One region of the Janthinobacterium sp. SUN211 genome, then DNA from elsewhere that is predicted to be linked to it. Evidence: predicted binding sites of a transcription regulator. Region 1 holds the regulator's gene; each other region holds the start of a gene.

What was found. The regulator HrcA, encoded in region 1, represses chaperone genes, less so after heat shock. The targets are predictions, from matches to a motif close to TTAGCACTCNNNNNNNNNGAGTGCTAA.
Region 2: a site for HrcA is predicted at 3,269-3,295, ahead of rpoH (RNA polymerase sigma factor RpoH). Genes of this name have one in related genera too.
Region 3: a site for HrcA is predicted at 2,868-2,894, ahead of groES (co-chaperone GroES). Genes of this name have one in related genera too.

What each region holds. Positions count from the first base shown of each region.
Region 1 is NZ_JAPWIC010000011.1:121,997-129,737, reverse strand. It holds gene dapB (4-hydroxy-tetrahydrodipicolinate reductase) at 1-607, opposite strand, end outside; gene O3301_RS27255 (outer membrane protein assembly factor BamE) at 627-1,250, opposite strand; gene fur (ferric iron uptake transcriptional regulator) at 1,447-1,878, shown strand; gene hrcA (heat-inducible transcriptional repressor HrcA) at 1,930-2,946, opposite strand; gene O3301_RS27240 (HAD family hydrolase) at 3,049-3,774, opposite strand; gene O3301_RS27235 (hypothetical protein) at 4,020-4,619, shown strand; gene O3301_RS27230 (hypothetical protein) at 4,623-5,237, shown strand; gene mmsB (3-hydroxyisobutyrate dehydrogenase) at 5,424-6,326, opposite strand; gene O3301_RS27220 (enoyl-CoA hydratase/isomerase family protein) at 6,350-7,492, opposite strand; gene O3301_RS27215 (enoyl-CoA hydratase) at 7,485-7,741, opposite strand, start outside.
Region 2 is NZ_JAPWIC010000009.1:62,575-70,315, reverse strand. It holds gene O3301_RS24490 (cytochrome P450) at 1-875, shown strand, start outside; gene O3301_RS24485 (antibiotic biosynthesis monooxygenase) at 872-1,219, shown strand; gene O3301_RS24480 (hypothetical protein) at 1,223-1,675, opposite strand; gene O3301_RS24475 (hypothetical protein) at 1,854-2,120, shown strand; gene rpoH (RNA polymerase sigma factor RpoH) at 2,211-3,104, opposite strand; gene ftsX (permease-like cell division protein FtsX) at 3,522-4,442, opposite strand; gene O3301_RS24460 (cell division ATP-binding protein FtsE) at 4,439-5,176, opposite strand; gene ftsY (signal recognition particle-docking protein FtsY) at 5,185-6,243, opposite strand; gene O3301_RS24450 (MerR family transcriptional regulator) at 6,408-7,349, opposite strand; gene O3301_RS24445 (NAD(P)/FAD-dependent oxidoreductase) at 7,555-7,741, shown strand, end outside.
Region 3 is NZ_JAPWIC010000002.1:244,808-252,548, forward strand. It holds gene O3301_RS06750 (hypothetical protein) at 1-387, opposite strand, end outside; gene groL (chaperonin GroEL) at 635-2,284, opposite strand; gene groES (co-chaperone GroES) at 2,335-2,625, opposite strand; gene O3301_RS06765 (hypothetical protein) at 3,161-3,913, shown strand; gene O3301_RS06770 (DUF904 domain-containing protein) at 4,070-4,333, shown strand; gene O3301_RS06775 (cell division protein ZapA) at 4,333-4,644, shown strand; RNA gene ssrS (6S RNA) at 4,699-4,876, shown strand; gene O3301_RS06785 (EVE domain-containing protein) at 4,955-5,419, shown strand; gene O3301_RS06790 (diguanylate cyclase) at 5,416-6,936, opposite strand; gene lgt (prolipoprotein diacylglyceryl transferase) at 7,093-7,741, opposite strand, start outside.

The DNA.
Region 1 (7,741 bases):
TGGTCGACGGGTCGCGTTCGCCCGTCACGCCTTCGCGGCCATACACGGCGCATTCCTTCAAGTCGCGTCCCAAGGCGCCGGCCACCACTTCACCCATTTGCAGGGCCGTGCCCGACGGCGCATCGACCTTGAAGCGGTGATGGGCTTCGATAATTTCAATGTCGTAGCCTTCGGACAGGCTTTTCGCGGCCAGTTCCAGCAACTTCATGGTGACATTCACGCCCACGCTCATGTTCGGCGCGAACATGATGGCCGTCTTTTCGGCGGCGGCGGCAATGGCGGCCTTGCCAGCGTCATCGAAACCAGTGGTGCCGATGATCATCTTGATGCCGTGCTCGGCGCAATACGCCAGGTGCTGCAAAGTGCCTTCCGGACGCGTGAAATCGATCAAGAAGTCGGCGTTCGCCAGGCCCTTCGCCAGGTCGGACTCCGTCAGCACGCCGGCCGGCTTGCCGAGGAAGGCGGCCGCATCCTGTCCGATCGACGGCGAACCGGCACGGTCGAGCGCGCCGGCCAGCACGGCGTCGGGCGCATTGCTGACCGCTTCGATCAGGATATGGCCCATGCGGCCGCTGGCGCCAGCGATGGCAATTTTCAGTTCAGTCATTTTATTCTCTTACAGCAACTTATTTGGTGAGTTCGGCAGCAGGTGCAGGCTCGGCGGCAGGCGCAGGCGTCACTTCCGGCTTGCTCACAGGAATGGCGGGTGCGGCATCGGCCGGCATGGGTACGGCGCTCGGCGCCACGGGCGACGGCACGGCGGCGGCTGGCGCATCGGCCTTGGCGACCTTGGCAAACGGCGACGGACCGGCGATACGGTCGATGTATTCTTTCTCCGTCGGCAAGTTACCGCCTTCGAAACGTTCAACCTTGCCATCCTTGCCGAAGTACACGACCACGCGGCTGCTGGTGGTTTCGCCACTGCCCCGTGCCAGGCGGAATGGATAATCCCAGCGGTCGGCATGGAAGATATCGGTCAGCAGCGAGGTGCCGAGGACGAAACGCACCTGGTCGCGCGTCATGCCCACTTTCAACTGGGCCAGCATCTCTTCGGAGACAAAGTTGCCTTGTTGAATGTCAGGACGGTAGGGCGAGAAAAACCACATGAATTTTTGCAGCGGCGTAATGGTGGTCGTTTGTGCGCCCTGTTCGGGAACCAGTTCCTTGCCTTCTTTTTGAGCAGCTGCCGGCTTTTCGCCCAGGATGCCACGGTTGGCGCAGCCGGACATGGCCAGCGCGACACAGACCATGCCTGCCAAGACTGGTGCTCGAAATGGAATACGGTGCCAGAGAGATGGCAATACAGCCGGTGTTACGCGCATAAATGACCTCAATTGGATGAACAAAACGCCAGGAGTGACCGGCCCGCCAAAAAAAAGCATATTTTGGCACTCCCCGACAAAACGCTATATGATAAAGCACCTGACCCACATACGAGCAACAAACATGAGTAACAATCCTAGTGATCTCAAGGCAAGCGGCCTGAAAGCCACCCTGCCACGGCTGAAGATACTCGATATCTTCCAGAGTAGCCCGGTACGCCACCTGACCGCGGAAGACGTCTACAAGATTCTGCTGGCCGACAATATGGATGTCGGTTTGGCAACTGTCTACCGCGTCCTGACGCAATTCGAACAGGCCGGCTTGCTCAATCGCAACCATTTTGAAACCGGCAAGGCGATTTTCGAGCTCAACGAAGGTTCCCACCACGACCATCTGGTGTGCCTCGACTGTGGCCGGGTCGAAGAATTCTTCGACGAAGACATCGAAGTGCGCCAGCAAAAAGTGGCCGAAGAGCGCGGCTTCAAGATCGCCGAACACGCTTTGGCCATCTACGGCAACTGCATCAAGACGGCTTGCCCGCACAAAACCGCCTGACCCAAGCCGGCCGTTTCCGCAAGGGACCGGCCGGCGCGTCAGGCAGTACGATCAATGATGGCTCAGCGCGCTTGACAGCAGCTTGGCCGTGATATCGACGATCGGGATGACGCGCTCGTAAGCCATGCGCGTCGGCCCGATCACTCCCAACGTTCCCACGATCTTGCCGTTGACTTCATACGGCGCCGTCACCACGCTCATCTCATCCATCGGCACCAGGTTCGATTCGCCGCCGATAAAAATCTGCACGCCCGTCGCCTTGCTCGACACGTCGAGCAACTGCATCAAGCCCGTTTTTTGCTCGAACATGTCGAACATCTGGCGCAGCGAATGCATGTTCGACGACAGATCGCTCACGCTGAGCAAGTTGCGCTCGCCGGAAATCACCATGTCATCGCTATGGTCGGCCATCGCTTCGCTGCCCGCTTCCACGGCCGCCTGCATCAAACTGCCCATATCGTCGCGTAACTGGCGCAATTCGCCCTGCAGACGCATGCGCACGGCGTCGAAGGACAGGCCGCCATAATTCTGGTTGATGTAATTGGCCGATTGCACCAGTTGCGCCGGCGTGTAGTCGGCCTCCGTCAGCAATAAACGGTTCTGCACGTCGCCGCCGGGGGCGACGATGACGAGCAGGATGCGTTTTTCCGACAGGCGCAGGAATTCGATTTGCTGGAACACGGATTCGCGGCGCGGACTGAGCACGACGCCGGCAAACTGCGACAGCGACGACAACATCTGCGCCGCGTTGGCGATGGTTTTTTGCGGTTGCGGCGTCTGCAGGCGCATGCGCGATTCCACCAGGTGCTCGTCCAGGTGCCGCACGGTCAGCAAGGTGTCGACAAAGATGCGGTAGCCGCGCGGGGTGGGGATGCGTCCGGCCGAGGTGTGCGGACTGGACACATAACCGAGCTCTTCCAGGTCGGCCATGATGTTGCGGATCGTGGCCGGCGACAGGTCCAGGCCGGAAATTTTCGACAAGGCGCGCGAACCGACCGGCAGGCCGTCGGCGATATATCGCTCGACCAGGGCTTTCAGCAGTGTTTGGGCACGTGTATCGAGTTGCATGGTGTTTTATTTAGGCAAGTATTTTGTTAAGCAAGCGGCAACGAAAGCGGCCGAACGTGCGTCAACAGCGCCTATTATGCACGTTCGCCCGGCCTGCGGCGATCAATCTTCCAGTTGCCCTTGCAACCACAGCAACAATTCATCAAAATTGGCGCAGATGGCGTCGGGCTGCACGCCGGCGGCCAGGTGCGCATCGCTGCCCTTGCGGTTCATCCAGACGGCGCGCATGCCCGCCCCCTGCGCTCCCGTCACGTCGAAATACAGGTCGTCGCCGACATACACGGCTTCATGGGGCGCGACGTCCAGCGCGGCGCAAGCTGCCAGGAAGATGCTGGCGTCGGGCTTGGCCACGCCAAAATCGCTGGCGGCGATCGATACCTTGAAATGCTGCGCCAGGCCGATAATGTCAAGGTCCGCATTGCCATTCGAGATCGAACCGACCAGCATGCGCTGGCGCATCCAGGCCAGGCCCGGCAAGACGTCGTCATAGGGCTGGACGCGGTTGCGCGCGGCCAGGAATTGCAGGATAGCGCCGTCGACCAGGGCGGGATCCTCGCCGGCAGCCTCGAAGGCGGCCAGCAAGCCCGCGCGGCGCAACTCGATCAGGTTGCCATGGAAATGCGGTTGTTCCTTGAGCATGGCCAGGCGGTGCTGGCGCAGCACCTCGATGGAAAACTGCTGCGCCACCTTGGGCGCATGCGTGGCCAGCCAGTCGTGCAGCAGGGTTTCCGCGGCGGCAATCACGGGCGCGATGGGCCACAAGGTATCGTCGAGGTCGAACAGGATGGCCTTGGGCGGCACGGCGGGTTTTACGGGGGCAAGAGACATGGGACTCACAATGGGATGCTGCGTCACGGTGCGCAGGGTGCGCCTATTGTCGCACCGATCGCCGCCGCCGGCATGGCTGCGCCCCCGTGAAATGGGGCCGGGCCAGCGCTTCCTGGCGAAAAATTGTTACAGGGTGATACAAGGCAAGGTCATCGAGCTTGCCAGATAGACTAAAATAGGCGCCATTCCAATGCGGCGCCAGCGTCCGCGTTGCGCTACCCAACCTAATTCGTTTTGGAGAATGTATGAAAAATTTGTACCTGCGCTCGATGCTGGCGGCGGCTTGCGCCGTCACACTGGCAGCCTGCGGCGGCAGCGGCGGCAACCTGTATCTGCAAGTCTCAGTCAGCGACCTGGCCAAGGATGGCCTGATTCTCCAGAATGACGGCGAACGCTTGCCGGTTACTGCGGGCCAGACCAACGTTGCCTTCACCAAGCTGGTGAAGACCGATGATCGCTACAATATCACCATCGCGGAACAGCCCAAGGGCGCCGTTTGCACCATCATCAATGGCGTTGGCAAGGCATCGAGCTACTCCGTCACCACGGCCGTGGTGAGCTGCAAGACCAACACCTACCCGCTGACAGGCACGATCACGGGCCTGACCGCCGGCAACTTGCGCCTGGTGATGGGCTCCACCGGCATCACCCTGTCGGCTGGCGCCACCGCCTACACATTCGAATCGGTAGCTGACGGCGCCCCGTACGGTATTTCCATACTGGCTCAGCCAACGGGCCTGACGTGCCGCTTCCAGGGTTCAAAGAGTGCCGACGCCAGCGATACGGTCGGCACGATGGGCTCTGCCGCCACGACCGCGGCCACACTTGACTGCACGCCGCAGTAATCCTTGCGATCCGTCACCTATTTTTTGGAGAATTACATGAAGTTATCCTGCTTGCGCCCACTCGCCGCGCTGCTGCTGACCCTGGGACTGGCCGCTTGCGGCGGCAAGGCCTCGTATGAGGTCAGCGGCACGATCTCAGGCTTGAACAATGAAGGATTGATCCTGGCCAATGGCGGCGACCCCCTGCCGGTTCCTGCGGGGAAAACAAACTTCACCTTTGCCAAGCGCATCGACTACGGCACCGCGTATGACATCACCGTCAAGCAACAACCGGCCCACATGACTTGCGGCATCAGCGGCGGTTCCGGCTCGGCTGGTCATTACATCAATATCAGCGCCGCTGTTACTTGCTTCCAAAACAAATATACCGTGGGCGGCACGATTTCCGGCCTGACCGTGGATGGCCTGGTACTGATTAACGGTAGTACACTAACACCGGTGCTCAAGGATGCCACGACCTTTACCATAGGCGGCTTTGTCGCCTATGGCGAAACCTATGCCATCAGCGTCTCCGCTCAGCCGAAGGGTCTGCAGTGCGAGCTGGCGCCAGGTACTGAAAAAGGCACCATGGGCGAAGGGAATGTAACGGCGCTGAAGATCGCCTGCAAACCCGCCTGAGTTGCGGCAACGGTAGCCGCCAGGCGGCTACCGGGAAGAGATATCATGGAAATCTATAGTTGATATTCCAAAGATAAATTGGAGTTATATGTGGCGATGCAGCATAATGCATCTGTCTCCTCCAACTCTTCCAAGAATTGGATTTAGCCCGCTTTTACCAGCGGGCTTTTTTTTGCCCAAAATTTCTCACGCGGGTTTATTCAAGCCCGGCTGCAACATCTGCACGATGCTGGAGAAATCTTGCTGCGCATAACCAGCTTGCGCATGCATCTGGTACATCTGACGCACCAGGCCGCCCAAGGGCGTAGGCGCGTTCGCCGACAGGGCCGATTGCTGCGCCAGTCCCAGGTCTTTCAGCATCAGCGCCGTGCCAAAGCCGCCCGTGTAATTGCGCGACGCGGGCGTACCGTCCATGACGCCGGGCCACGGGTTGTACACTTCCAGGGTCCAGTTGCGGCCCGAACTCTTGGCCATGATGTCGGACAACACTTTCGGGTCCAGGCCATGCGCCACGCCCAGGTTCAGCGCCTCGGCCGTCCCGGCCATCAAGATGCCCAGCAGCATGTTGTTACAAATCTTCGCCACCTGGCCCGCGCCCGCCTCGCCCGCATGAAAGATGTTCTTACCCATCTTTTCCAGCAGGGGACGTGCCTGCTGCAAGGCCGCTTCGCTGCCGCCGACGATAAAGGTCAGGGTGCCGGCTGCCGCGCCCGCCGTGCCGCCCGAGACGGGCGCATCGATCATGGTAAAGCCCCGTTCGCTGGCCGCCTGTGCCACTTGCCGCGCCACATCGGCGGCGATGGTGCTGCAATCGATGAACAGGGCGCCGGGCTTGGCCGAGTCCAGTACGCCGCCCGCCGCCAGGTACAGCTCCTGCACATGCTTGTTGGCTGGCAACATGGTGATAACGGCGTCGGCCGTCTGCACGGCCGCGCTGGCGGAGGCGGCCGCCGTGGCGCCCGCCTCGACGAGCGACGCCACGGCCTCCGGCGTCAGGTCGAATACGGATACGTGGAAGCCGGCGGCCACCAAGTTGCGGGCCATCGGCGCGCCCATGTTGCCCAAGCCGATGAAAGCGATATGTTGCATTTTTGAAGTCTCCTGTTGTTCTTTTAATGTAGGTCGCGCAAAGGATGGCTATCCCACGGCGCCGTGAAATACCCATTGAGATACGCGTCGCCGACGTCGGCCAGGCTGGCTGGCTGCCACTGCGGCGCGTTGTCCTTGTCGATCAGCAAGGCGCGCACGCCTTCGCTGAAGTCCGCATGGGCGCAGCACTGCACGGCAACGATCAATTCCAGCTGGAACACTTGCGCCAAACTCATATGGCGCGTGCGTTCGCGCATGGCCCAGACCAGGGCGGCGGAGCTGGGCGCGCCCTTGTGCAGCGAGTGGGCCGCCTTTTGCAGCCAGGCCGAATCGCCGTCATACGCGGCGATGGCGGCCACCACTTCGGGCAAGGTGGGCGCTTGCGTCAGCGCGGCGATGGCGTCGAAGTTGGCGCGCACTTCGGACACGGGCAGCAAGGACGCAGGAGCCGAGAAGCCGCGCAGCAGGCGGTCCAGCTGCTCGCTGTTCGCCTGCGGGCTGGCTTGCCATTGCGCCAGCGCCAGCGCGTCGAGCACCATGTTCCGCTCTTCCTGGCGCAGGAAATAGTCGCCCAGGCCCGCAAACAGGGCGTCAGCCGCGTTCATCGGTGCCCCCGTCAGCCCCAGGAACAGGCCGCTGCGGCCCGGCATGCGGCCCAGAAACCAGCTGCCGCCCACGTCCGGGAACAAGCCAATCGTAATTTCCGGCATGGCGATGCGCGTGCCTTCCGTCACGACGCGGTGGCTGGCGCCCGCCATCAGGCCCAGGCCGCCGCCCATGACGATCCCGCCGCCCCACACCAGCAGCGGTTTCGCATACGTGTGGATGCGGTGGTCGAGCCGGTATTCCTCGGCAAAGAAGGCCAGCGCCTGCGGATTCGGCACGACACCCGCTTGCTCGACGACGGCCGAACGCAGGCTGCGCACGTCGCCGCCCGCGCAGAAGGCCTTGTCGGTCGACGATTGCAGCACCACGCAGGCGATGGCGTCGTCACCGGCCCAGCGCACGAGGGCGCCATCGATGGCGCGTATCATGTCCAGGGTCAGCGCGTGCAAGGATTTTGGCGCATCGAGGGTGATGACGCCCAGCTTCATGCCGCCGGGACAGTCGCGTTCCTCTATCTTGACGGTCTCAACCAAGGTTTCAGCCACAGTATTTTCAGCCATTCTTCCACTCCGCCGGACGTTTTTCCAGGAACGCTTGCACGCCTTCTTTCTGGTCTTGCGTATCGAACAGGCCGAGGAACAGGGTGCGTTCATCGGGCAGGGAATCGACGAGCGGATGGCTGCGCGCGCCCTGGATCAGGGTCTTGCACGCCGTCACGCTGGTGGGGCTTTGACGGGCCACCTTGGCGGCCAGGGCCAGCGCCGTGGCGGCAGCCTTGCCGGTTGGCACGACTTCCTCGACGAGGCCGA
Region 2 (7,741 bases), on a different contig from region 1:
AACTGGTGCGCATGAACGATGGCGAACGGCATACCTTGCCAAAACAGGTGCTGGCGCGCGCGCTGGGCCAGGTGGATATGGCGCGCTTGCAGGGGCGGGCGCTGCACCTTGCCGGCGAGCGGGTGCCCGGCAGCGCCGCCCAGCTGAACGATGCGATTTTTGAGCTGCCCCTGTTCGCCATGGCGGACTTGCTGGGCTTTGCGCCAGCGCAATGGCCGGCGCTGGCCGCCTGGACGCGCTCGTTTGTCGCCTGCCTGTCGCCGCTGAGCAATGCCGAGCAACTGGCCGGCGCGCAAGTGGCGGCCGATGCTCTGCTGCAAAGTTTTGGCCGTCTGCTGCGCGCGGGCGACGTGAGGCCCGGCAGCATGCTGGCCGCCATCGTGGCCGAGGCGGATGCCTTGGGTTGGCAAGCGTCGGGCGGCGTGCTGGCCAACCTCGTGGGCTTGCTGTCGCAGACGTGCGACGCCACGGCCGGCTTGCTGGGCAATGCCATCGTGGCCTTGCGCACGCAGCGGGATTTGCTGCCGCAACTGCGCGCCGCGCCCGAGCTGTGGCCGGCCATGCTGCGCGAAGTCAGCCTGCGCGATCCCGCCATCCACAACACGCGCCGCTACACGGCGGAAGACGCTGAGTTCAATGGCGTGCGCGTGCCGGCCGGGCAGATGATCCTCGTCGTGCTGGCCAGCGCCGGCCAGGCGGAGTCGGGCTTCGGCCATGGCCGCCACGCGTGTCCGGGCCAGGCCATCGCGCTCGCCACCGCCACGGCTTGCCTGCAGGCGTGGGCCGGGGCATTGGAACGCTTGCCGCTGGCGTGGCGTTATCTGCCGTCGCTGAACGCGCGCATCCCCGTGTTTGCGCAAGGAGAAAACGCATGATTGCCGTGATTTTCGAGGTCTGGCCCAGCGCCGCAGGACGCCAGCAGTACCTGGACCTGGCGGCGTCCCTGCGGCCCCTGCTCGATGAGGTGGACGGTTTCATTTCCATCGAGCGCTTCAGCAGCCTGAGCGAGCCAGGAAAATTGCTGTCGCTATCGTTCTTTCGCGACGAGGCGGCGCTGGCGCAGTGGCGGCAGCTGGAAGCGCACCGCGCGGCGCAATCGGCCGGCCGGCACGGCGTGTTCGACGATTACCGGCTGCGCATTGCCGCCGTCGTGCGCGATTACGGCTTGCTGGAGCGGCAGCAGGCGCCCGAAGACAGCCAGCGGCGCCACGATGCCTAGCCATCAGCGGGGCAGCGCGCCCTGGGTGATTTTCACCTTGACCCGGTAGGTGGGCTCGGCCGCATTCAGGGTGGGCGGCGTGGCCGGGTCGACGTCGAGCAGGGTGAACGTCAGGTGGTTGACGGTGACGGAACTGGCGGCGCCGGGCATGGACTCGGACAGGACGATGTCGGTCGTGCCCGCGCTGTTGAGCAAACTGAAACTGTAGCTGACGTAGCCTTTCCACACGCACACGGCGCCCTTGCGGCAGCGGCTGTCGTTGACGCGTTCGAGTTTCAGGGTATCGGTGGCCGTGATGGCCACCTGTTCGCCCGGCGAAAGCACGTGGGTGACGCTGCGCGGCGTGTTTTCCGCGTCGCCGGCGCTGCCGGCCGCGCCGCAGCCGGCCAGTATGGCCAGGCAGGCGAAGAACAGGGGAAGCAGCACGGTGCGGTAAGAGCGGTTCAGAGTAGACATGTTTTTCCTTTCAGGTGGAGCGTCCCCGGCGTGCTTGTTCACGCGTGGGATAAAATGATAGTAACAAAATGATATTTTTCCGGCGCACTATTGGCGTGCTGCCGATGAATTGAGGCGCGAGCCACGCGGCGCGCCGATTACTGCGTAGAATGGCTGTTTTGAAAATCAGGAAACAACCATGAAAAAAACCGACCTGGCCAAAAGCGATGCCAAGAAACTGATGGGAAAGATGAATGTTCCCGGCGCCGGTGCATTCGGTAAGGAAGCGGTGGTCGTCGACCGCCGCGAACAGCGCAAGCGCGACCAGGCCCTGGGCCTGGTGCCATTCGCCGTCAAGCTGAACAGCGATCTGGTCTTGCAATTGCAGACCCTGGCCAAGGAGCGCGGTGCGGATCTGAATGAAGTCGTTGCTGAATTGATCAGCAAGGGCCTGGCTGCAGCTTAACTGGCTGCCATGTTTATCTGTTGATAAACATCAAGTAGTAAAACTAAAAGGCGCCTTGCGGCGCCTTTTACATTGCGGCATTGCTTGCGATTACACGTAGGCCGCCAGCGCGCCCTTCATTTTTTTCAGCGCCGCCACTTCGATCTGGCGGATGCGCTCGGCCGATACGCCGAACTCTTCCGCCAGCGCGTGCAGGGTGGCGCCGGAACCGTCGTCGTTGGCCAGCCAGCGCGCTTCGATGATGCGGCGCGAACGGGCGTCCAGCTTGGACAGGGCCGTTTCCAGGCCTTCCGATTGCAGGCGCGTCACTTGTTCCGCTTCCAGCACCTTGGTCGGCTCGCTTTGCTCCGACGACAGGTAGGCGATCGGCGAAAACTTGTCGTCTTCATCGTCGGTCGGCGATTCCAGAGCAATGTCGCGGCCGCTCAAACGCGTTTCCATCTCGATCACTTCTTCGCGTTTCACGTCGAGCAGCTTGGCCAGCGCATCGATCTGCTTCGGCGTCATCGCATCCAGGCCCGTCTTGTGGCTGCGCAGGTTGAAGAACAGCTTGCGCTGCGCCTTCGTCGTCGCGACCTTGACCAGGCGCCAGTTTTTCAGGATGTACTCATGCATCTCGGCTTTCACCCAGTGCATGGCGTACGACACCAGGCGCACGCCCTGGTCCGGATCGAAACGTTTCACGGCTTTCATCAAGCCGATATTGCCTTCCTGAATCAGGTCGGCGTGCGGCAAGCCATAGCCCAGGTAGCCGCGGGCAATCGAGACCACCAGGCGCAGGTGCGACAGCACCAGTTCTTGCGCGGCGGCCAGGTCATTTTTTTCGCGCAGGCGTGTCGCCAGCGAAATTTCTTCGTCGTGGGTCAACATGGGCAGGCGGTTCACGGCCGAAATATAGGCGTCGATATTGCCCAGATTGCCAGTGAACCCGAGGCCCAGCGCATTACTTTTGGTCGGAACCAATGCGGACGTTGCGGACATCATAGTCATGTTTTCTCCCTCGTAGTCTTGCTTTGTTCCAGTTGGCCACGTCACGCGACGTGGCAGCTTGTATCGTCGTTTTTGCGTATTCGGTCTTGCACTTTGCAGATCGCGGCACCATCTTGATCTGGCGTCCATGGCGGTTCTGCTGTTGGTATGTCCCTATATTAGCACTCTCTGCTTGAGAGTGCCAATCAGCACATTTAATCGATCTGATAGCCTAAATGCTATGGCGAATGAATGCCTGATAAATATGTCTGAATAGCGATCTGAACAGTGCTGCAGGCCGCTTCACGACAACGTAGCCAGTCTACGGCCTCTGGCTGAAGCGAACCTTAAGAATACTTGCTTAATATCAAGATAACAGCAGTATGGGGAGGGCGCATGGCGGCACCGGAGGCGCCGCCATGGGAAAGAAGATCAGTTCAGGCGCGCCAGGTGGCGCTGCACGCAGAGGAAGGCGCCGATCAGGCCCAGGCCGGCGCTGACGGCCAGCAAGCCGGCCATCGGCAGCGGCGCCAGCGGCACCAGCTGGAATTCGGACGCATACAGGCGGGCAAACTCGGCAATCGCCGTATTGAGCGGCTGCAAAGCCAGCGCCACGGCGCCCAGGGCCAGCGCACCGGCGCACAAGCCCAGCAGGGCGCCCGTGTAATAGAAGGGACGGTGGATGAAGGTGTCCGTCGCGCCGATCAATTTCGAGATGCTGATTTCATCGCGCTGCTGCATCACTTGCAGGCGGATGGTGTTGAAGACGACGGCGATCACGGCCACGCCCAGGGTAATGGCCAGCAGCAGCAGCACCAGGCGCAGCACGCCCAGCAGGGCCGCCAGGCGCTTGACCCAGGCCGAATCGACTTGCGCCGATTCCACGCCGGGCAAGTGGCGCAGCTGTTCCGCCACCGCATCGACATCCTGCGCTTCGCTGGCGCTGCTGAAGGCGTCGAGTTTCAGCACATAGCTGTCGGGCAGGGGATTGTCACCCAGCGTACTCAGCACATCGGCCAGGCCGTTCTTGTTTTTCAGCGAATCCAGCGCCTGTTCGCGCGGGATGAAGACGATCTTCGCCTTTTGCTCGCCGACAATCTTGCGCATGGCGCCCGCCAGGCCCACGGCTTGCTCGCGCGGCGTGTCGATCTTCAGGAAGACGCTGATTTCCGGGTCGACCGACATCTGTTCCGACATGGGGCGGACATTGTCGAGCATGGTCAAGCCGGCGAACGGCAGCGACAGGGCGATGGCGACGACGAGCACGTTCAATAGGAAGCCACCCGGCGACTTGCGCAAGTGGATCAGCGCCGAACCGAGGGCGAAGCGATGTTGACGGAACCAGCCTCTCATGCCTGTTCTCCTTCGCCGTCATCTAAGCCTGGGGCGAAATCGGGATCGGGCGGCGCGAACACGGGCGCCTGCGTGGCCTTGTCGATGGCCACCAGCTGGCCGTTTTTCAGGTGGATCACGCGGGCGGCGGCGTCGAGCATCTGTTCGTCATGGCTGGAAATGAGGCAAGTCACGCCCACGGAGTGGAACGCTTTCAGGGCGTCGAGCACCTTGTTGGCGCTGGCGCGGTCCAGGTTGGCCGTCGGTTCGTCGGCCAGGATGATCTGCGGCCGGTTGACGATGGCGCGCGCGATCGACACGCGCTGCTGCTCGCCGCCCGACAGCGACAGGGGACGCGCCATGGCGCGGTCCAGCAGGCCGACTTTATCGAGCGCGGCGCGCGCGCGCTGTTCGGCCGCCGTCTTGTGGGCGCCGACGACGAGCAGCGGCAGCATGACGTTGGCCAGGATGGAGCGGTCGTTGAGCAATTTTTGCTGCTGGAAGATCAGGCCCATGTTGCGGCGCAGGAAGGGCACGCCGGCCGGCTTGATCTTCGCCATGTCCTGGCCATTGACGATCAGCTTGCCCGACGTGGGGCGTTCCATGGCGGCGATCATTTTCAGCAAGGTGGATTTGCCGGCGCCGGACGGGCCCGCTAAAAACACCAGCTCGCCTTTGGCAATATTGAGGGAAATATCGCTGAGCGCCACGGCGTCGGCGGAGTATTGCTTGGAGACGTGCTGAAATTCAATCATGTATAGGCTTATCCTAGCAGCGCTTCGACAAATTCGGCAGCCACGAAAGGCTGCAAGTCTTCAATTTTCTCACCGATGCCGATGAAATACACGGGCACGGGACGCACGCGGGCGATCGCCGCCAGCACGCCGCCCTTGGCGGTACCGTCCAGCTTGGTGATCACCAGGCCGCTCAACTGCAGGGCATCGTCGAAGGCCTTCACTTGCGTGAGGGCATTCTGGCCCGTGTTGCCGTCGATCACAAGCAGGGTTTCATGCGGCGCGCCATCCATGCCCTTGCCGATCACGCGCTTGATTTTCTTCAATTCTTCCATCAGGTGCAACTGCGTCGGCAAGCGTCCCGCCGTGTCGACCATCACCACGTCGATGCCGCGCGCCTTCGCCGATTGCACGGAGTCGTAGGCCACGGCGGCCGGATCGCCCGATTCCTGCGAAATCACGGTGACGTTGTTGCGTTCGCCCCAGACCATCAACTGTTCGCGTGCTGCGGCGCGGAAGGTGTCGCCCGCGGCCAGCAGCACGGACTGGTTATTCGACTGCATGTGCTTGGCCAGCTTGCCGATGGTGGTCGTCTTGCCTGCGCCATTCACGCCGGAAATCATCATCACCAGCGGCTTGTGGCGGCCCAGCTCGAAGCGCTTTTCCAGCGGCGAGAGCAGGTCGATCAGCAGCACTTTCAGGGCGGCCTTCACGGCGGCCGCGTCGAGCAGCTTGTCTTCCTTGACCTTTTTCTTCAATTCCGTGAGCAGGAATTCGGTGGCGTCGATGCCGGCGTCCGACATCAGCAGCGCCGCTTCCAGCTCTTCGTACAGGGCGTCGTCGATCTTCGCGCCGACGAACAGCACGGACAGGGTGTTCGAGGTTTTCGACAGGCCGGCCTTCAGGCGCGTCATCCACGATTTTTTCTCGGGTTCGGCTGCGACGATCACGGGCACGAGCTCGGCCGGCGCGCCGCTCAGGGGCGTGGCGGCAGGCTGCGGTGCAGGCGGCGTGGCGGCGGGAAGGACGAGGGGCTCGGCTGGTGCAGCCTCGGGAGCGATGGGTTTTTTCTTGAAGAAACTAAACATGGATGTGTGGTGGCGGGTGCTGACCTAAGGCCCGGCGGCGCCGGACACTGTGTTACGGGCTATTCTACCAGAGCGCGCCCGGCCCTTCATGCTTTACTGTTCGATTGGCAACATTGCGCCGCTATCCACGGAGATCGCCGCAGTTGCCGCGCTTTTCCGCCGGTTCAGTGGGTTTGCAGGGCCAGCGCCTGGTGGCGGCGACGCCAGTCGGCGATGCTTTCGTCGACTTGCCGCAAGTCCAGCACATGCAAGAAGGGGGGCGGCTGCCTGGTCAGCACGGGACTGCGTCCCCCTGCCCACAATTCCATGCTTGGCGGCAAGCTTGCATGCAGCTGCTGCAGGCTGTCGCGCGTCTGCCGTTGCTTGCTGGCGCTGGAAAACGATAGCGCGACGATGTCGGCCCGCTGCGCGCGGGCGGCCGCGACGATGTCTGTCAGCGGCGTTTCCACGCCCAGCGACATGCAATGGGCGCCGGCCGCCGCGCACAGCGCTTCAGCCATCAGCAGCCCCAGGCCGTGACGCTCCTGCGGCAAGGTGCTGAGGACGATGCGCGGCGAGCGCATGGATGGGCTGCTTGCTTGCGGAAGGGAAAAGATGGCGTGCCGCATCACCGTTTGCAAGGTTTCGCTATACAGATGCTCTTCGTAAACCGCCAGTTCGCCGCAAGCCCACGCTTCGCCCACCATGCCGGTGAGGGGGGCGATGACGTCGATGGTGAACGCTTTCAAGCCCAGCACGGCCAGCGCCTGGCGCAGGGCGTCGCCCAGTTCCGCCATCTGGTGGCTGCGGCACAGGGCCAGGTAGTGTTCGAGCTGGGGCGCCGGCGCGGGCGGCGGCGTGCTGCCGGCGCTGGCCAGCTGCTGCAGTTGCGCGGTGCTGTGCTGCATGATTTTTCCCGGACGAAATCCGAGGTCCAGCAGGCGTTTGACCATGCGCAACTTTTGCACTTGTTCGGCCGGGTAGCTGCGCTCGCCAAAGGCGTCGCGCCGCGGCTGGGGAAAGTCGTAGCGGCGCTCCCACACGCGCAAGGTTTCCTTGGCCAGCCCTGTGTCGCGTTCGACATCGCCGATGCTGAAGGCAGGAGATAGTTGCAGGTCAGTATCCATACCAGTGGGGTTGCTCGCATGCCGAAAAGAACGTTACTGGCATTCTACGCCTTCCGCCGCCCCGTACCAAATAGCTGAATCCGATTGGATATTGCTCGCGTATAAGTTTGTGAACGACAACAGGTGCTCATTGACATAGATCAATATTTGACTGACTATCGATGCAGCTTGTTTTGTCCAGGACAAACATAACACGGGTGCACTCATGAAAATTGCCGTCGTCGGAGCAGGAATCGCAGGATTGTCGTGTGCCTATCGCCTGGCGCAATCGGGCCAGGACGTCACCTTGTACGAGGCGGGCGATTACTTTGGCGGCCACAGCCATACGGTGGATGTCACGCTCGATGGCGTCACGCATGGCGTCGACACGGGTTTTCTCGTGTTTAACCACG
Region 3 (7,741 bases), on a different contig from region 1:
GATGCGCTTGCCGTCGGGCGAGACGACGAAACTCTCCCACCGGTGCGCCGCATCGGGCGTATTTTCGAAAAAGCTCAGCTGATAACAGGCGACGCCATCGACGAGGCGCGTCTCGGGCGACGTTTCCATCACGGCGCCATGGGCGCGGCCGCCCGACGCCTTTTCGATATGCGCCGACCAGGCCTTGATTTCCGGCAAAGCCATCAAGGCATCGATGGCGCGCGCGTTCTGCTCCGGCGCCGCCGTCTGGCTGCTCGCGGCCGGGGCATTGCCTGCCTGCGGCGCGGATTGCTGGTGCAGGTAGAACGCGCCGAGCCCGGCGGCCAGCAAGCCGGCCAGGATGCCGGCGATGATGGTGGTTTTGGAAGAGGAGGCGCGTGGCGGCATGATGGTGAGCATGAGAAAGAGGGACGATGGCGGCCATGCTAAAGCAAAACGCACAGGCCGGCAATCGCCGGGCTTGCCAAACGGGTTTGCGAAGCGGGTTTGCCAAATCGCCAGGCGAAAAAAAGCCACCTTCCGTAGAAGGTGGCTTTCGGGGCCGCCGGGAGGCGCTGGCAGCTTTTGGTCTGCCAGCCCTGTCCCTGCGTATGCGGCCAGTCGCGCCGTCGCCTGCGCGGATGGCCGCCGGACATTACATCATGCCGTCCATGCCGCCCATGCCGCCCATACCACCCATGCCGCCGCCCATGCCGCCGCCTGCTTTGTCGTCAGCGATTTCGCAGACCATGCAGTCGGTCGTCAGCATCAGCGAAGCGATCGAAGCGGCGTTTTGCAGCGCCGAACGGGTCACTTTGGCTGGGTCCAGGACGCCCATTTCAACCATGTCGCCATACGTGCCGTTGGCAGCGTTGTAGCCGTAGTTGCCCGAGCCAGCCAGTACGGCTGCCACGACGACCGAAGCTTCTTCGCCAGCGTTTTGCACGATCATGCGCAGTGGCTCTTCCATTGCGCGCAGGACGATCTTGATACCAGCGTCTTGATCAGGATTGTCGCCCTTGACCGTGATGTTGGCGCGTGCGCGCAGCAGGGCTACGCCGCCGCCTGGCACGATGCCTTCTTCCACGGCAGCGCGGGTTGCGTGCAGTGCATCTTCAACGCGGGCTTTTTTCTCTTTCATTTCGACTTCGGTGGCTGCGCCAACCTTGATCACGGCAACGCCGCCAGCCAGTTTGGCGACGCGCTCTTGCAGTTTTTCACGGTCGTAGTCCGAGGTCGCTTCTTCGATCTGTACGCGCACTTGTTTCACGCGTGCTTCGATCGAGGCAGCTTCGCCGGCGCCATCGATAACGATGGTGTTTTCCTTGCCCACTTCGATGCGTTTCGCTTGGCCCAGTTCGGCCAGGGTCACTTTTTCCAGGGTCAGGCCGACTTCTTCAGCGATCACTTGGCCGCCGGTCAGGACAGCGATGTCTTCCAGCATGGCTTTGCGGCGGTCGCCGAAGCCAGGGGCTTTCACTGCACAAGTTTTCAGGATGCCGCGGATGTTGTTCACAACCAGGGTCGCCAGCGCTTCGCCTTCGATGTCTTCCGCGATGATCAGCAGTGGACGGCCAGCTTTTGCGACTTGTTCCAGTACCGGCAGCAGGTCACGGATGTTCGAGATTTTCTTGTCGCACAGCAGGACGAATGGGCTGTCCAGTACGGCAACTTGTTTCTCTGGGTTGTTGATGAAGTATGGCGACAGGTAGCCGCGGTCGAACTGCATGCCTTCAACGATGTCCAGCTCGTCGTTCAGCGACTTGCCGTCTTCTACGGTGATGACGCCTTCTTTGCCGACTTTTTCCATCGCTTCAGCGATACGCTCGCCGATCGAGTAGTCCGAGTTCGCCGAGATCGCGCCAACCTGGGCGATTTCCTTGGTCGTGGTGCAAGGACGGGCGATTTTCGCCAGTTCTTCGACGGTGGCTGCAACAGCTTTGTCGATACCGCGCTTCAGGTCCATCGGGTTCATGCCGGCGGCAACGAACTTCATGCCTTCGCGCACGATGGCTTGTGCCAGCACGGTCGCGGTGGTGGTGCCGTCGCCGGCGTTGTCGCTGGTGCGGGAAGCAACTTCCTTGACCATTTGCGCGCCCATGTTCATGAGCTTGTCTTTGAGTTCAACTTCTTTCGCTACCGACACACCATCCTTGGTGACGGTAGGGGCGCCGAACGAGCGCTCCAGGACCACGTTGCGGCCTTTCGGGCCCAGCGTTACTTTGACTGCGTTGGCGAGGATGTTGACGCCTTCGACCATCTTGGCGCGCGCTGCGTCGCCGAATACTACTTCTTTAGCTGCCATGTTCAATTCTCCTGAGTTTCGGGATGTATCTGTCTACAACGTGGAAACAATTACTTGACGACGATCGCCATGATGTCTTCTTCGCGCATGACCAGCAGCTCATCGCCGTCAACTTTGACGGTTTGGCCGGCGTACTTGCCGAACAGGACGCGGTCGCCCACTTTGACATCCAGAGGACGGACTTTGCCGTCGTCGAGAATCTTGCCATTGCCTACGGCAAGGACTTCGCCTTGATCCGGTTTTTCAGCAGCTGCATCAGGAATGATGAGGCCGGACGCAGTTTTGGTTTCCTGGTCGAGGCGTTTGACGATGACGCGATCGTTCAATGGGCGCAGATTCATACAAAACTCCTTAAAGTTCAATGGATAGGTGTTGCTAAATGAATACATGCCTGGCGCAGCGCCAGGCGTGCTTTCAGTGACCGCCGTTGAAAGCAGCCCGCAACGGTCAAGCAAACCCCATGTCATCGAGTGCGTGCCGGCGCTGGGCAGTGGTGGCATCGCGGCGTCGCCCGCCGCGTAGCGTTCCCTGCTGTTGTCCGGCATACACCATCATGTCCTGAGGATTGCTACGAAAGAGTTTGTTAGCACTCTCTACTAACGAGTGCTAATTATAGGGACGCTAAGGGTCAACTTCAAGGGCTTATTCAAGGGGAACATATAGATAGATGCTGAGCAGAGCCTGCATCTACACAGGGTTTGCGCCAGCACAAGCCTCGTTCCCGGGCGTCAGCAACAGGCGCGACTCTAGCATGTCGTTCGGAGAGGGGGCGTTCCTGTACGCACAGGAAACAGAGTTTGACTATGAAATTTGATAAGATGATTGCAATTGCATATCAATATCGCCACATATCACCGCTCGCGCCAGAAAGAAACCATGCCATTCCCGCTTTCCCGTCCCGCCCTGCGCCTGCTGGGCGTCACCGTCACCGTCATCGGCCTCGCCTGCCTGGGCAATGCCGCCGCGCAAACGCCCACCATCGTCGATGAAATCACCGTGGCGGCCCTGACCCCGCTGGAAAAGAACATGCTGCTCAATGACTTGTTCAACGACTTGAACAAGGATGACGACGACCAGGAAGCCCATGTGTGGGACAACGGCGGCGACCGCGGCATGCTGGTGAAAGTCACGTATAACTTCAGCAACTCCGGCATGACGGAACACAGCCTGAAGGCGCACGTCTGCCGCGACCTGAAATTCGTCGTCACGGCGGCTGGCAAGTCGCAGGACCTGAGCCGCCGCACCTGTTCGCAAAACAGCGGCAACTGGGATGTGCAGGGCAAGGATCCAGCACCCGTCGTGTATCCGCCATTCCTGTCCGACGTGACCATCGCCAAGCTGAATGCGAAGGAACAGAAAGCCTTGCTGACGGCTGCCGTGCGCACCTTGAAGGATGAAGAGGATGGCAAGACGCGCCAGTGGAGCAACAAGGGCCTGGGCAATGCGGTGCCGCTGGCAGTGCGCCTGACGCCTTCGGGGACGGACGCCAAACCTGGCAGCTACCGCAGTACTTGCCGCGACTTGACGATGGTGCTTGACGGCAAGAGTGGACAACAGACGCTGACGCGCCGCTCTTGCGAAAACCGCTATGGCGGACTGGATATCGAACCCGATTACGTCGACGAGTAAAACGCTGCCATCGCGGCGCTGGCGGATGCGTGCAGATGGCGAAAAGCGCCGGAAAAAGCGTGTATTGTCCGCCAACTGCCCTGCATTGATGTAAATATGTGTGACAGCGGCGTGATTCGATTGACGCCCATGGAGCGTCCGCCCTATAGTGGCGGGATGATTTCCGAATTCAACGAATTATCCGACAAAATAGGCCTGCTGGCCGAAATGACCCATGCGCTGCGCCGTGAAAACGCGCAATTGCGCAAGGACAATGCCGCGCTGGCCGCCGACAACGCCCTGTACGTGCAACGCATGCGCGATGCGCAGGAGCGGGTGGAAGCGTTGCTGGAAAAAATTCCCGAACTGGTGCAAGCTGGCCTGGAGCAAGCCGCTTCGGAAGCGGGCGCCTATATTGCCGAGAACGAGAAGGAAGCGTAATGCCGCGTGTCGATGTCAATATCATGGGCCAGTCCTACAGCATGGTGTGCCGCGACGGCGAAGAGCGCGCGCTGCGCGAAGCGGCGATCTATCTCGATAGCAAAATGAAAGCCATCCGCGACGCGGGCAAGGTCAAGGGCAACGACCGCATCGCCGTGCTGGCCGCCCTGGGCGTGGCTGCGGAATTCCTGTCCGTGAAGTCGCCGCAAGGTCCGCTGTCGGAATTGACGATACTGGAAGTGAAGCAGAAAATCTCGGCCATGCACACAGTATTGGATAGTGCGCTGACGCCCCAGGAAAACCTTTTTTAAGCGCGTACGCGACGATTTGTCTTTGCGATGCGCGATCAAAGGAGTAAACTTGGGTCTACCCTGCGGTGTTCGCGATTGCCATATATTCCTTGAACCATTTATGCGCATCGGTTGCGAATTTTGTTTGATGGGAGTGAGCGTCGCTCGTTCGACGAACCCGAAATTGAACTAACGTGACCACCTTGAACCGTTTGGTTCGGGATGCCGGCATAGCGGCACAGGCGGGGCCCAATTTGCAGTACAAAGAAAACGGTTGCAGCATCATGCTCAGCCGTTTTTTTACGCCTGTTGCTTTTGATAGGGAGTGAACATGAAACAATACTGGCTGATGAAATCCGAACCCGATGAAGTGAGCATCGACGACCTGATGGCCGCGCCGCAGCACACCATGCCGTGGTTTGGCGTGCGCAACTACCAAGCGCGCAACTTCATGCGCGATGGCATGCAGCCGGGCGATGGCGTGCTGTTCTACCATTCCAGCTGTCCGCAGCCGGGCGTGGCGGGCGTGGCCGAAGTGGCCAGCGGCGCGTATCCCGATCACAGCCAGTTTGAAGCGGGTGGCAAGTATTTCGATGCCAAGGCCACGCCTGAACAGCCGCGCTGGATCAGCGTCGATGTGCGCGGCCTGAAGAAGACGGCGCTGCTGCCCCTGTCCGAGATGCGCCAGATGCCGGAGCTGGAAGACATGCTGCTGCTGAAGAAGGGCAGCCGCCTGTCGATCACGCCCGTGACGCCGGCGCAATGGAAAGTCATTACCGGCAAGCTGAAAGCCTAGACTTCGACCCGGTTGCGGCCATTCTGCTTGGCCCGGTACAGGGCCTGGTCGGCGGCGGCCAGCAATGCTTCCGGCGTTTGTCCTGCGTCACTCAAGGCCAGGCCGATGCTGGCCGTGACCAGGCCGCCGCGCGACGGCGCGTGGGCGATGGCGGCCGCGGCGATCGCTTCCTGCATCTTCTGCGCCACCGCCAGGGCGCCCGGGCCATCGGTGGCGGGCAGGATGGCGGCAAACTCCTCGCCGCCGAAGCGGGCCGCCAGGTCGCTGGCGCGCGGCAGCGCGGAATGCAGGGCCGCCGCGATCTGCACCAGGCACGCGTCGCCATACGGGTGGCCGAAGGTATCGTTGAGGCTTTTGAAGAAATCGATATCGATGATCAGCAGCGCCAGCGCTTGCTGGTTGCGCGCGGCCCGCTGCCACTCCAGCTGCAGGGTCTGGTCGAAGCAGCGCCGGTTGGCGATGCCCGTCAAGCCATCCGTCAGCGACAGCTTTTCCAGCTTGTCATGCGCCGCGCGCAAGGCCAGTTCGCTTTGCATGTAGCGGCTTTGCAGGGTGGCCGAGCGCAGCGCGTGGACCGTCAGCGCGACAAACAGGGCGCTGGCCGCCAGGTAAAAATTCTCGCGCAGCACGACGAATCCCAATCCCAGCAGGGCTGCCGTGAAGAAGATGGGGCTGAAGTTGTCAATCAGCAAGGTCAACGGCCGCGGCGGCCGCGCCGCCTCTTCCTCGCCCGGCTGCACGCGCATGGCCAGCACCGCCAGCAGCAGGAAAGGCATGCTGGGCAGTATCTCGCTGGGACCGGATTCGGCCAGCGCGTGCAGGGTCAGGTAATTATAGGCGCCCGCGCAGGCGGCGTAGCACCACAGGAACACGCTGAGCAGCAGGTAGAAACGCCCTTGTGCGCCATCGCGGCGGTGCGCCAGCAGGCGCAGCGAGGCGCAGCAGGCCAGGACGAGGTTTTCCACGTTGTACGTCGTCACCAGCAGGCTGGCGGGTATCGGCGCGATCGAGCGCTGGTCGAAGGGCGAGACGGAAAAGATGGCCGTGTAGGTCAGGTAGGCAGCCAGCAGCACTTGCACGGCGTCCAGCCATTGCAGGGTGCGCGAAGGGTGGCGGTCGCTGACCGAGGAAATGGCCAGCAGCAAGGGCGCGCCATACATGAAATAGGCAAAATCGGAGAAATACGTCGTGTCGGACGCCACATGGCCGCTCAGGTCTTGCCAGGCGGAAAGGGCCATGCCCACGCTCCAGAACAGCATGGCGGCCGCAAACAGGCCCCAGCCCGTGCGCACGACGCCGGGTGCGCTCAGGCTGGCGTTGCGGCAGCAGGCGGCCAGCGCCAGCAGTGGCGCCGTCACGCCGAACAGGTAGCTTACGGCGGGACCGCGCGTCCCGGCCCAGGCCGTCAAGGCCAGCTGCGCCAGCACGTAGCCGCTCGCCAGCGCCAGCCAGAATGTCGTGGTCTTCCTCGCATACTGCATGGATGGGACTCCCCGCTCGAATTGCCAACACAGCATGATTGCATGCCTTGCTCTTGTTGCAGGGTAAAGCGATCATTGCGCTATCGCAAGTGAAGATTCATTCCGCAAGGAAATTGTGCTGCTTTGAGGGAAAGGTTGCCGGAGGAGGGGGATGGCGCGCCTGCCTGGCGCGCCATCGGGGGAACAGCGGTTTTACGTGTTGGCGGGGCGGGCCTTGGTGGGCGGCGTGCCCATCACCTGGCTTTTATACGCCCACACGAGCAGCGCGATGGCGCCGACGATCATTGGCAAGGACAGCATCTGGCCCGAGGTGATCGGCACGCCCAGCCACACGACTTCCCAGTCCGGCGTGCGGAAGTATTCCGTGAAGAAGCGCGCGCAGCCGTACAGCAGGGTGAACATGGCGCCCACGGCCATGCGCGGACGCTGCTTGCGCGCATACAGCCACAGGATGATGAACACCAGGATGCCGTCGACCAGCATCTGGTAGATCGGCGACGGGTGCACGGGATACGGGATGCCCGGCCATTGCATGGCCCATGGCAGGGTGTCCGGGGCGATGCGGCCCGGCAGTTCGGCATTGATGAAGTTGCCCAGGCGGCCGGCCGCGTAGCCGAGCGGCACCAGCGGCGCGATGAAGTCGAGCACGTCGAACAGGTTGCGGCCCGCCTTGCGGCTCCACAGGTACATGGCCAGGATGACGCCGAGGAAGCCGCCGTGGAAGGACATGCCGCCATGCCACACCATGAAGATCTCGAGCGGATTGTGCAGGAAGTATTCGGGGCGGTAGAACAGCACTTCGCCCAGGCGCCCGCCGATCACCACGCCCAGCATGCCGTAG